Regions from separate parts of the Arthrobacter sp. sptzw42 genome, predicted to be linked through region 1. Evidence: riboswitches for the same ligand, from Rfam matches in the RefSeq annotation. Region 1 holds a riboswitch; the other holds the start of a gene.

Region 1 (6,096 bases):
TCCAGTAGAGGAGCCGGGCGGCCGGCAGCCGCCGCTCCAGCTCCTCTGTGAACCACCCGCGCATCTCCGTCATGGTCTGCTTCGGGTACACGTACTTGACGCCGCCAAACTTGGATCGCTTCTGGCTCCGCGATTCCTCGTCCATCTCAAGCTTGGTTCCCGGATACCAGCCCAGCAGCACTTCCTTGCTCGCCGGAGTGAAGCGGTGCGTGATGATCTCGGCGGTCAGATCGAGGTCATTGATGCCGGCGACAGCATCGGCGACGCTGTCCAGCAGCGCGCCATACTGCTCCCGCCAGCCAGGTACGGGCATAACAGGGGCAATTGTCAGGCCTACCCGGTAACCCGTCGCTGCCACAGCTCGGAGAGCGGCAAGCCGGGCGGGCATCCGCGCAGTGCCTCCTTCAAACCGGCCCGCTACGTCTGCGGCGTTGACCGAAAACCGGATCCGCGTCCTGCGCCCATGATTGAGGGTTACCAACTCACCGATATCGTCGAACTTCGTCGTAAACCGCAACTGCACGTCGTCGCCGAATTCCCCCGCCCCCACGCGGGAAATTGCGGCAGCGAGCGACCCGGTCACGCTCTCGATGCCCAGGGGATCGGTGTAGCAGGACAACTCGAACGTCGTGCCCTCATGGCCACGGTCCAGGGTCCCGCGGGTGACAGAGCCTCTGCCGGCGTGGGTGCGTATTCCGCCCAGCACATCGTCAATGTTCGCGTACACGCGTGTCACGGGAGGACCCTGCAGGGATCCGGCCAGGTAACAGTACTGGCAGTGGGCGGGGCAACCCTTGGCGAGGTCGATGCGCCAGTCAGCGCTCGGCGGGATTGGCTGTGGCTTGAGGACGCTGGGCGGGGCCACGACCACCGCAAGCGTGTTCTTGGCGGACGCGTACGTTTCGCGCTCACTGGCGCCGCGCAGGCCTGTTAAGGCGTTCGCGGGCAGGAACCGAATGTCGTCAACACCGGCACGCTCGCAGCGCCGAAGGATTTCAGCTGTGTGGGGCAGGTCTGCTGCGGCCCTCGTGATCAGCACGTGTTTGGGAACCCATAAACGGGTGGGAGAAAGTGTGGTCAGGTCCGATTCCTGAAGAGTCATCATTGCCTTTAACAACAATGATGATGGTGCGGTTGTTCCACGTATTTTGCCCGGAATACCCTAAAGGCGAGGTAAGAGTCCGTGGAAAACTACGACGGATTCAGTCCGCTCACCAGGACTCTTTCGTTGCTCCCCGCACCACCTGCCGTGCCGCGCGACCGATTATTGAGCTGTACGTCGGGTAGGCAAACTTCACGCGTGCAAGGGTGGCCACGTCTGTGCCGGCGGCCATTGCGGACGCAACTGCCTGGATGACCTCCACTGCGTTCTCGCCAACCGCGTGTGCGCCGAGTATCAGCTCCCGGTGCCGGTCCGTGACCAGTTTCAGAAATCCCTGCTCCCGGTCATCGATGATGGGACGTTCCACCGACGCATAGGGAACGACGACGACGGCGCACTCCGCGTCGCGTTCCCGGGCCTTCGCCTCGGTGAGGCCCACTCCGGCGTAGTCCGGGTCGGTGAACCCGCCCTCCGGCAGCAGGTGGTGCGGCGTGGTCCGGTGCGCTCCCAGGACGGCATTCTCTGCGGCAGTCTCACCCTCGAAGACAGCGGCCTGCACCAGCATGGACGTCCCGTTCGCGTCTCCGGCAACAAAAATGTGCGGGACGTTGGAGCGAAGGTAGTTGTCCACCGGGATAGCTCCCCTCCCAGCGGCGACGCCTGCCGCCTCCAGGCCAAGACCGTCAATATTCGCTGGCCAGCCGGCAGCCATAATTACCGCACCCACCTGTGCCGACTGCGCGCCGTCCCCGCCCTGCCAGCGGATTTCCAGGCCTCCGCCGTCGTGCTTCTCAATGCCATCCACACCGCGGATGCCGACATCCACGTGCACGCCGCGGGAACGGAAGCCTTCCGTGACCGCCATGGAGACGTCATCGTCCTCGGTGGTGAGGATGCGCGGTGCGAGGTCCAGAAGGGTAACGTGCGATCCAAGGGCATCGAAGATCGTGGCCAGCTGCGCACCGGTGTGGCCGCCGCCGATAATTGCGACGGAGCTGGGAAGTTCAGGAAGGTCCAAGACTTCGTGAGGCAGCACGGCGTGCTCCGCGCCCGGGATGGGCAGCCTCCGGGCACTTCCGCCCACACACAGGATGACCGAAGCAGCGGTAACCGGGCGCCCGCCGATCAACATTTCCTGCGGCTCGCTGAACGCTGCATCCCCTTGAAGGAACGTGATGTCCAGTTGCCGCATGGCCTCGTTGTACGCTTTGGCGTCAAGTACGCGGTCCACGGTCGATTGCACCCGCCGGACCAGCTGCGGCCAGTCCACCGCAGGCTCGTGGACCACAATTCCGTAGTCCCGGGCGGTGCGCACTTCCCTGTACAACCGCGCAGTCTTCGCCAGCACCCGCGTGGGCACGCAACCTGAGTTCACGCAGGTGCCGCCCAGCCGGGCACGCTCAACAACGGCGGTACGTGCACCCAGCTCCGCTGCCCGTGTTGCGGCAGCCATGCCCGCCGGTCCGGCTCCGACTACCAGGACATCAAAATCCATAACGCCTCCCTTGGCACCCATCCTGCCCCATGCGGCACGCACTTCGTCAGGGGGAACGTAGATCAGCCTGGCGCTCGCCGTCGTCGGGCTGCTTGTCCTGGCCTTCTGCGCGGGTTACGTGCTCGGCAGAAGAACGCACTCCAAGGAGCAGGAACTTCTTCGCAGGAAATTGAAGGGGTGCAGTGGTGGCTTTCTACGTCAAAATGGCAAGGTACAGCACCGGCACAGCCAACCCAAGGAGGAGTCTGATGAGCCACGTAACAACCAGTCCTGAGGCAGCAGCCGCGGCGCAAAGCCTTTTCAGGGTTGCGCTTGGAGGTGTTCTTATTGCCCACGGATCCCAAAAACTCTTTGGGTGGTTCGGCGGGGGAGGGCTCGAAGGTACCAGCAAGGGCATGCACGCCATGGGTTTCCGTCCCGCAAAACCCAGCGCAATCCTCGCCGGTGTAGGTGAAGCTGGAGCAGGTGTTGCCTTGGCCCTGGGCCTGGCTACCCCTGCCGCCGGCGCCGCCGCTGCAACCACGATGGGTGTGGCTGCAAGCGTTCACGCGCCGAACGGCTTTTTTGCCACTGAGGGCGGCCTGGAGTACCCGGCGGTCCTGGGTTTGGCGGCAGTGGCGTTCACTATCGGTGGTTCCGGCCCCTTCTCCCTGGACGCATTAACCGGTCACGTGTTGGACCGGCCCTGGATGCGCGCCACCGCTCTGGCTGTGATCCCCGCAGCCATGGGCATCCAGATTTACCGCCGGCGCAAAGCCCTGGCAGCCGACGCGCAGGCGCCGGCTGTAGCCACCGCGCCGGAAGAAGGCTGAGGGACTGCACGCCGCGACTGTCGACGGCGGGCACATCCCGCCGTGACTGTCGACGGCGTGGGACATCCCGCCGTCGTCCACTTGCGATGGGCGGCCGGGTAAGGGGCAGAATTCCCGAACCATCGGACGGTAATTTTGCATCCCGCGCCCTAACACGGTAACGTGTGAGCCGTGTCACCGAACAGTGACATGTGCTGATGATCTGCGGCGGGAGAGTCCTGCCGGTACGTTCTGCAGGCGCCGTAGGAGCAAATCCTCCCCAGGAATCTCTCAGGCCCACGTACCGCCGCGGCAAGGCAACTCTGGAAAGCAGTCCGGGCAACCGGGCTCACCGACGGTGCAAGTGGCGCTCTGCAAAACGCAGGGCAACGCAAAACTCTCAGGTCCGATACAGAGCGGGGAGGAACCCGAATCAACGTGGAGCTTAGGCGCCACCTGAATTATGGAGTTCCTCTCATGACGGTTCATTCGTCCCCTACCACCTTCGCAGACCGCCATATCGGCGCGCGCCGCCAGTCCGACATCGACACCATGCTCAAGGCCGTTGGCTACGACAGCGTTGATGGCCTCGTTGACAGTGCGGTCCCCGATTCCATCCGCCAGGACACGCCGCTCACCCTCGAAAGCGCCCTGAGCGAAGTCCAGGTCCTCGCCGAGCTCCGCAAGCTTGCGGGCAAGAACAAGATGGCCGTGCAGATGATCGGCCAGGGCTACTACGACACCGTGACCCCGCCGGTGATCCGCCGCAACATCCTCGAAGCACCCGCCTGGTACACCGCCTACACGCCGTACCAGCCCGAGATCTCCCAGGGCCGGCTCGAGGCGCTGCTGAACTTCCAGACCATGGTCCAGGACCTCACCGCACTCCCGGTGGCCAACGCCTCCCTCCTCGACGAAGCCACCGCCGTGGCCGAAGCAGTCCTCCTGATGCGTAGGGCCAACAAGTCCAAGACGGCCAAGGACGGCAAGACCGTCCTGGACGCCGACCTCCTCCCGCAGACCATCGCCATTGTGCTGGGCCGCGCGGAGGCCCTCGGGTTCGAAGTGGAAATCGCCGATCTCGCGGACGGCCTGCCCGACGGCGACATCAACGGCCTGGTCCTCCAGCAGCCCGGCGTCTCCGGCCGCGTCTGGGACCAGTCCGCCGTCATCGCCGAGGCGAAAGACCGCGGCGCGCTGGTCACCGTCGCCGCCGACCTCCTGGCCCTCACCCTCATCACCCCGCCGGGCGAGCAGGGCGCGGACATCGCCGTCGGCTCCACCCAGCGCCTGGGTGTCCCGCTGTTCTTCGGCGGCCCGCACGCCGCCTACATGGCCGTCCGCCAGGGCATGGAGCGCACCCTTCCGGGCCGCATTGTCGGTGTGTCCAAGGACGACGCCGGTGTCCCCGCCTACCGCCTGGCCCTTCAGACCCGCGAGCAGCACATCCGCCGCGAGAAGGCCACCTCCAACATCTGCACCGCGCAGGCGCTTCTGGCTATCGTTTCGTCGTTCTACGCCGTCTACCACGGCCCCGACGGCCTGAAGGCCATCGCCGAAACCGTCCACAACAACGCCCGCGCCCTGGCCACCACGCTGAAGATTGCCGGCCGCGAACTGGTGTCCGACACCTTCTTCGACACCGTCACCGTCCGCGTGCCCGGCAAGGCCGCCAAAGTGATCACTGCCGCCGAAGCCCGCGGCATCAACCTGCGCCTCATCGATGCGGACACAGTTGGCGTGTCAGTCGATGAAACCACGACGCCGGAGGTCCTCTCCGCGGTTGTTGTCGCCTTTGGCGCCGGTCCGGTTGTGGAGGCGTCCGGGTTCGAACTGCCCGAACCGGTGCTGCGCACCTCCACCTACCTGCAGCACCCGGTGTTCAACACCCACCGCTCCGAAACACAGCTGTTGCGTTACATCCGCCGTCTTTCGGACCGGGACCTGGCACTGGACCGCACCATGATCCCGCTGGGCTCCTGCACCATGAAGCTGAACGCCACGGCCGAGATGGAAGCTATCTCCTGGCCGGAGTTCGCCTCCATCCACCCGTTCGCTCCGGATTCCCAGACCGAGGGCTGGCGTGAGCTGATTTCCGGGCTTGAAGCGGATCTTGCGGAGATCACCGGGTACGACCAGGTGTCCATCCAGCCGAACGCCGGCTCCCAGGGTGAGCTCGCGGGCTTGCTGGCGATCCGCGGCTACCACCACTCCCGCGGCGAGGCCCAGCGCAATGTCTGCCTGATCCCGGCGTCCGCCCACGGCACCAACGCCGCGTCCGCCGTCCTCGCCGGCATGAAGGTGGTTGTGGTGGCCACCGCAGCCGACGGCACCATCGACCACGCCGACCTGGAAGCCAAGATTGAGGCCCACAGGGACGTCCTCTCGGCCATCATGATCACCTACCCGTCCACCCACGGCGTGTACGATTCCGATGTTCGCGAAGTTTGCGACGCCGTCCACGCCGCCGGCGGCCAGGTGTACGTTGACGGTGCAAACCTGAACGCTCTGGTTGGCCTCGCACAGCCGGGCAAGTTCGGGGGCGACGTCTCCCACCTGAACCTGCACAAGACCTTCTGCATCCCGCACGGCGGCGGCGGCCCCGGCGTCGGCCCGGTCGCTGCCAAGGCGCACCTGGCGCCGTTCATGCCGGGTGACGCGAACAAGGCAGCGCACGAGGAGGGACACGGCGTCGCAATCTCCGCTTC
Region 2 (6,096 bases), on a different contig from region 1:
ACGCACAGTAGTCCCGCTGCCCGCACGGGCAGGATCTGCAGGCGCCCGGCGTCGGAGGTTGTCCTCCGGTGACGGGCGCCTCTTGCTGTCCGGGCCGCGCCTCTTACGGCGCCTTGGGCACCTTCCGCAGCACGACGGCGGCGAAGACTGCCGCCGTCGCCATCAGCACCAGCCCGATTGCGGCGGTGATATGGACGCCGGAGTCGAACGCGGCGCCGGCTGCCTGCCGGAGTGCGTCAGCAAGGGGTGCCGGAAGGCTTGCTGCGAGCTCCATCGCTCCTGCCAGGGTTTCGCCGGCACGTGCGCTTTCGTGCCCGGGGGCGGCAGCAGCAAGGCCTTCCGGGAGCCGCAGGTTGTGCTGGTAGGAGGCTGTGAGAATGGAGCCCAGCACGGCGGTTCCCAGCAGGGCGCCCACCTCATAACCCGTCTCTGAGATCGCTGATGCTGCCCCCGATTTTTCCGGCGGTACGCTGCCGAGGATGAGGTCATTGGAGATGGTCTCCGCTGTTCCTACGCCAAGTGCCAGGACCAGCAGGGCAGCGAGCAGCAGTGCCGGGCCGTTGGTATGGCTGCCGAAGGTCACCATGCTGTAGCCGGCGGCACTCATGGCCAGTCCGGCGCCAACCACAAAACCCGGACGGATCCTCCGCACCACCGGCACCACCGCCAGGCCCGCCACAACGGTTGCCACCAGGGCCGGAACCATCGCCACTCCTGCTGCGGAAGGAGACATTCCCTCGAGGAGCTGAAGGTGCTGGGCCAGGAAGAGGATGAAACCGTTGAAGGAGAACAGCGCCAGGACATTGGCGGTGATGGCCATGCTGAACACGCGGTTGCGGAACAATGACATGTCCAGCAGCGGGCACTCGAGCCGCTGTTGCCGGCGGACAAAAACGGTACCCATTACCAGGCCGAAGGCCGTACTCCCCATTGCCAGTGCGCCGAAACCTTCAGTGGCGGTTTCCTTGATGCCGTAGACCACCGGAACCATGGTGAGCAGCGAGAGCAGGATGCTCGGCACATCCACCCTTCCAGGCGCCGGATCCCGGGATTCAGGGATAAACGCCGGGCCGAAAACCAGCAAAGGGATCATGATGGGCACAGCGACCAGCAGGACCGCTCCCCACCAGAACTGCTCAACCAGCCACCCGCCAAAAATAGGCCCGAGCGCCGCGCCTCCGGAGAAGCCCGCAGCCCAAATGGCGATGGCCAGCCGCCGGCGGTTCGGGTCCACGAAGATGTTGCGGATCAAGGACAGGGTGGAGGGCATCAGCATTGCCCCGAAAAAGCCCAGCGCGGCCCGTCCGGCTATCAGCCAGCCGGCGTCGGGTGCGAAGGCGGTTACTGCTGATACTGCCGCGAAACCAATGCTGCCGGTAATGAGCAGCCGGCGGCGTCCGATCCTGTCGCCGAGGCTTCCCATTACCACCAGCAGCCCGGCCAGCACCAGCGGGTAGGCGTCCACAATCCATAGGAGTTCCACTCCCGTGGTGCCCAGCGCACTGGCTATGGCGGGCAGCGCGAAGGTCAGCGCCGTATTGTCCACGGCAACCAAAAGAACCGGAAACATCAGGAGGGCCAGTGCGAGCCAATCGCGGCTGCCGCCGTTCGCAGAACCGGCGCGCCGCACGGTGGTGGCGGTGATGTTCGATGGGGAAGCAGGGGAAGACATCATCCTGGAACTATACCGTCCGGACGGTACAGTTAAGAAACCGGCCGCGACAATGCATGATGGAAGCCATGCCCCGAAAACCTGTAGCGCGAGACGCTGTCCTGGACGCCTTCGAAGAACTCCTGATTGACGTGGGCGAAAGGGCAGCCACCTTGGAGGCGGTGGCCAAGCGGGCCGGTGTTTCCAAAGGCGGCCTGCTGTACCACTTTCCCAACAAGGACGCCCTGATCACCGCCACCCTGGAACGGCTGGACCGGCTCGCAGGGGAAGATTTCGCTGTCATGGCGGCCGCGCCGGAGGGGGCGGCGGCGTACTTCATCCGGTCCTCGCTCTGGTCTGACACCCCTATGGACCGTTCCTTTGTGGCCGCAACGCGCCTGGCTGAGGTAGCCCATGAAGATGCCCGGCGCCGCTTTGCCGCCATCCAGCAGCAATGGCTGGACCTCATCGGCAAGGACGTTGGCGCGCCGATGGCAAAAGCAGTGCTGTACATGGGGGACGGGCTGTACTTCAACGCCATGTGGGAAAGCGGGCCATCGGGAAACCCCGCTGACAGGCAGGCGGAGGTGGACGAACTCCTTGCCGCCGTCCACCGGCTGAGGGGTTAGCCGGTATTTGCTCCTGCGCCCGGGGCGTAGGAGAATTGGCCATGTGCGGGCCGTGACCGGCCGCAAGAAAAAACAAAATGAATAGCCTTTGATCTGCGGCGGGAGAGTTCTGCCGGAAGGTACTGGCAGGCGCCGTAGGAGCAATACCTCCCCAGGAATCTCACAGGCCCATGTACCGCCGCGGCGAGGCAACTCTGGAAAGCAGCAGGCTGTCCGCAGAGGCATCCGGAATTTGGATACCAGGACTGCTGTGCTCACCGACGGTGCAAGCGGGCAGGCGGAAGCCGGCGTCGCGGAAACTCTCAGGTCCAATACAGAGCGGGGAGGGACCCGAATCGATGCGGCATACCCTGACGCCGCCATAACCATGGAGTTCCTCGTGACTGTATCCTCGGCCTCCGCCACTGCCGCCACCGCAGGCCACGCTTCTTCAGCTGCGGCCGCCGCTTTCGTTGACCGGCACATCGGCGCCCGCCGGGAAGACGACGTCGCCACCATGCTCAAGGCCATTGGCTACGACACCGTGGACGCGCTGGTTGACACCGCCGTCCCCAAGGACATCCGGCAGGACACTGCACTGGAACTGGCAGGCGCGCTCAGCGAGGTGGAGGCGCTGGCTGAACTGCGAAGGCTCGCAGCCAAAAACAAGACCGCCGTGCAGATGATCGGCCAGGGGTACTACGACACCGTGACGCCCCCGGTGATCCGCCGCAACATCCTTGAGGGCCCGGCCTGGTACACCGCCTACACCCCCTACCAGCCCGAGATTTCCCAGGGCCGCCTGGAGGCGCTGCTGAACTTCCAGACCATGGTCCAGGACCTGGTGGGCCTGCCGATCGCGAACGCTTCCCTGCTGGACGAAGCAACCGCGGTGGCCGAGGCCGTCCTGATGATGCGCAGGGCAAATAAGAATACAGAAGCCCGCGACGGCAAGACGGTGTTGGATGCCGACTGCCTGCCGCAGACCATCGCCATCGTCAGGGGCCGCGCCGAGGCGCTGGGTTTTGAGGTTGAGGTCGCAGACCTCTCCAAGGGCCTGCCCGACGGCGTCATCAACGGTGTGGTGCTCCAGCAGCCCGGTGCTTCCGGCCGGGTCTTCGACCACACCGCCGTGATCGCCGACGCCAAGGAGCGCGGTGCCCTGGTGACAGTGGCGGCCGACCTGCTCGCCCTGACCCTCATCACGCCTCCGGGGGAGCAGGGCGCGGACATCGCCGTCGGCTCTGCCCAGCGCTTCGGCGTCCCGCTGTTCTACGGCGGACCGCACGCCGCCTACATGGCCGTGCAGAAAGGCCTGGAGCGTTCCATGCCCGGCCGCCTGGTGGGTGTTTCCAAGGATTCCGCCGGGGTTCCTGCCTACCGCCTGGCCCTGCAGACCCGCGAGCAGCATATCCGCCGCGAGAAGGCCACCTCCAACATCTGCACCGCCCAGGCGCTGCTGGCCATTGTGGCCTCGATGTACGCCGTCTACCACGGCCCGGAGGGACTGAAGGCGATCGCCCGGTCCGCCCACGCGCACGCCAGGATCCTCGCCGCTTCCCTTGAAGGCGCCGGCTTTGAGGTGCTGCACAGGAGCTTCTTCGACACCGTCACCGTCTCCGCGCCCGGCAAGGCTGCGGGCATCGTGGCTGCCGCCGAGGCCAAGGGCATCAACCTGCGCAGTATCGACGCGGACACGGTGGGCTTCTCCACCGATGAGACCACGACGCCGGATGTCGTCGACGGCGTCCTGGCCGCCTTCGGTGCCCCGCCGGCAGAGGTGACAGGAGCGTTTGTCCTGGACGCCGCCGTCGAGCGCTCCTCGGACTTCCTGCAGCATCCGGTGTTCAACACCTACCGCTCGGAGACGCAGCTGCTGCGTTACATCCGGAAGCTTTCAGACCGGGACCTGGCGCTGGACCGCACCATGATCCCGCTGGGCTCCTGCACCATGAAGCTGAACGCCACGGCCGAGATGGAAGCTATCTCCTGGCCGGAGTTCGCCTCCATCCACCCCTTTGCCCCGGACTCGCAGACCGAGGGCTGGCGTGAGCTGATATCCGGGCTCGAAGCGGATCTTGCGGAGATCACCGGATACGACCAGGTGTCCATCCAGCCGAACGCCGGCTCCCAGGGTGAGCTCGCGGGCCTGCTTGCCATCCGTGGCTACCACCACTCCCGTGGGGACCAGCAACGGAACGTCTGCCTGATCCCGGCGTCGGCCCACGGCACGAACGCGGCCTCCGCCGTCCTCGCGGGCATGAAGGTGGTGGTGGTCGCCACCGCGGCCGACGGCACCATTGACCACGCCGATCTGTACGCCAAGATCGAGGCCAACAAGGACGGGCTGTCCTGCATCATGATCACCTACCCGTCCACCCACGGTGTGTACGACGCCGACGTGCGCGAGGTCTGCGACGCCGTCCACGCCGCGGGCGGCCAGGTGTACGTCGACGGTGCCAACCTGAACGCTTTGGTTGGCCTCGCACAGCCGGGCAAGTTCGGCGGCGACGTCTCCCACCTGAACCTGCACAAGACCTTTTGCATCCCGCACGGCGGCGGGGGCCCCGGCGTCGGCCCGGTCGCTGCCAAGGCACACCTGGCACCGTTCATGCCCGGCAACGCGGCCACCTGGACTGAAGGGAAGGACGTCCCGGTCTCGGCCTCGAAGTACGGTTCCGCCGGCGTGCTGCCCATCTCCTGGGCCTACGTAAAGCTCATGGGCGGTCAGGGGCTCACCGAGGCCACCAAGTCCGCCCTGCTCGCCGCGAACTACATCGCCGCGCGCCTGGACGATTCCTTCCCGGTCCTGTATACGGGAGAAGGCGGGCTGGTGGCCCACGAGTGCATCCTGGACCTGCGCGAACTGACCGCAAGGACCGGTGTCACCGCCGAGGACGTGGCCAAGCGCCTCATCGACTACGGCTTCCACGCCCCCACCCTGGCGTTCCCGGTAGCAGGGACCCTGATGGTGGAACCCACCGAATCGGAGGACCTCGCGGAGATCGACCGGTTCATCGAGGCCATGATCACCATCCGCGCGGAGATCGACCAGGTGGCCGACGGCGACTTCGCTGTCACCGACAGCCCGCTGCGCAACGCTCCACACACCGCCGCGGCCGCCATCAGCAGCGACTGGAACCGTGCCTACCCGCGGGAGCAGGCGGTGTTCCCGGTCAAGTCGCTCCGGCAGGACAAGTACTTCCCGCCGGTGGGCCGCATCGACGGCGCAGCAGGGGACCGGAACCTTATCTGCTCCTGCCCGCCGCTGTCCGAGTTCGAGAACTGAGGACCGGCGCCATGACGGAGAAGTACACCGCGCTCTACGACGAGCACAAAAAACTGGGCGCGTCCTTCACGGACTTCGGCGGCTGGCAGATGCCCCTGAAATACAGCTCCGAACTCGCAGAACACCACGCCGTCCGCAAGAGCGCCGGCCTGTTCGACCTCTCCCACATGGGCGAGGTCTGGGTCACCGGCCCGGATGCCGCAGCGTTCCTTGATTACTCCCTGGTGGGGAAGATGTCCGCCATGGCTGTGGGCAAGGCCAAGTATTCGCTGATTTGCAACGAAGACGGCGGCATCATCGATGACCTCATCGTCTACCGGCGCCCCGAAGGCACCGGAAGCGACGGTACCAACGTCTTCCTGGTGGTGCCCAACGCAGGCAACGCCGCGGTAGTGGCCGCCGCCCTTGCCGAACGCGCCGCCGGCTTCGACGTCGTGGTTGACGATGCGTCCGCAGCCACCTCGCTGATAGCCGTCCAGGGCCCGAAGGCGCAGGAGCTGCTGCTCCGCCTCGTCCCCGCAGCGCACCACGCCCTGGTGACGGAACTG

The links. A riboswitch is a leader RNA that binds a small molecule or an ion and turns the genes downstream of it on or off. The one in region 1 is predicted to bind glycine.
Region 2: linked by a shared signal. The riboswitch ahead of gcvP (aminomethyl-transferring glycine dehydrogenase) and the one ahead of gcvP (aminomethyl-transferring glycine dehydrogenase) in region 1 are both predicted to bind glycine.

The regions. Positions count from the first base shown of each region.
Region 1 is NZ_JBNHEX010000003.1:325,036-331,131, forward strand. It holds gene AC5RT4_RS05560 (spore photoproduct lyase family protein) at 1-1,102, opposite strand, end outside; gene AC5RT4_RS05565 (dihydrolipoyl dehydrogenase family protein) at 1,212-2,597, opposite strand; gene AC5RT4_RS05570 (DoxX family protein) at 2,846-3,409, shown strand; glycine riboswitch at 3,608-3,705, shown strand; glycine riboswitch at 3,707-3,813, shown strand; gene gcvP (aminomethyl-transferring glycine dehydrogenase) at 3,866-6,096, shown strand, end outside.
Region 2 is NZ_JBNHEX010000012.1:86,114-92,209, reverse strand. It holds gene AC5RT4_RS14570 (Dps family protein) at 1-11, shown strand, start outside; gene AC5RT4_RS14565 (MFS transporter) at 104-1,675, opposite strand; gene AC5RT4_RS14560 (TetR/AcrR family transcriptional regulator) at 1,741-2,280, shown strand; glycine riboswitch at 2,370-2,468, shown strand; gene gcvP (aminomethyl-transferring glycine dehydrogenase) at 2,648-5,548, shown strand; gene gcvT (glycine cleavage system aminomethyltransferase GcvT) at 5,560-6,096, shown strand, end outside.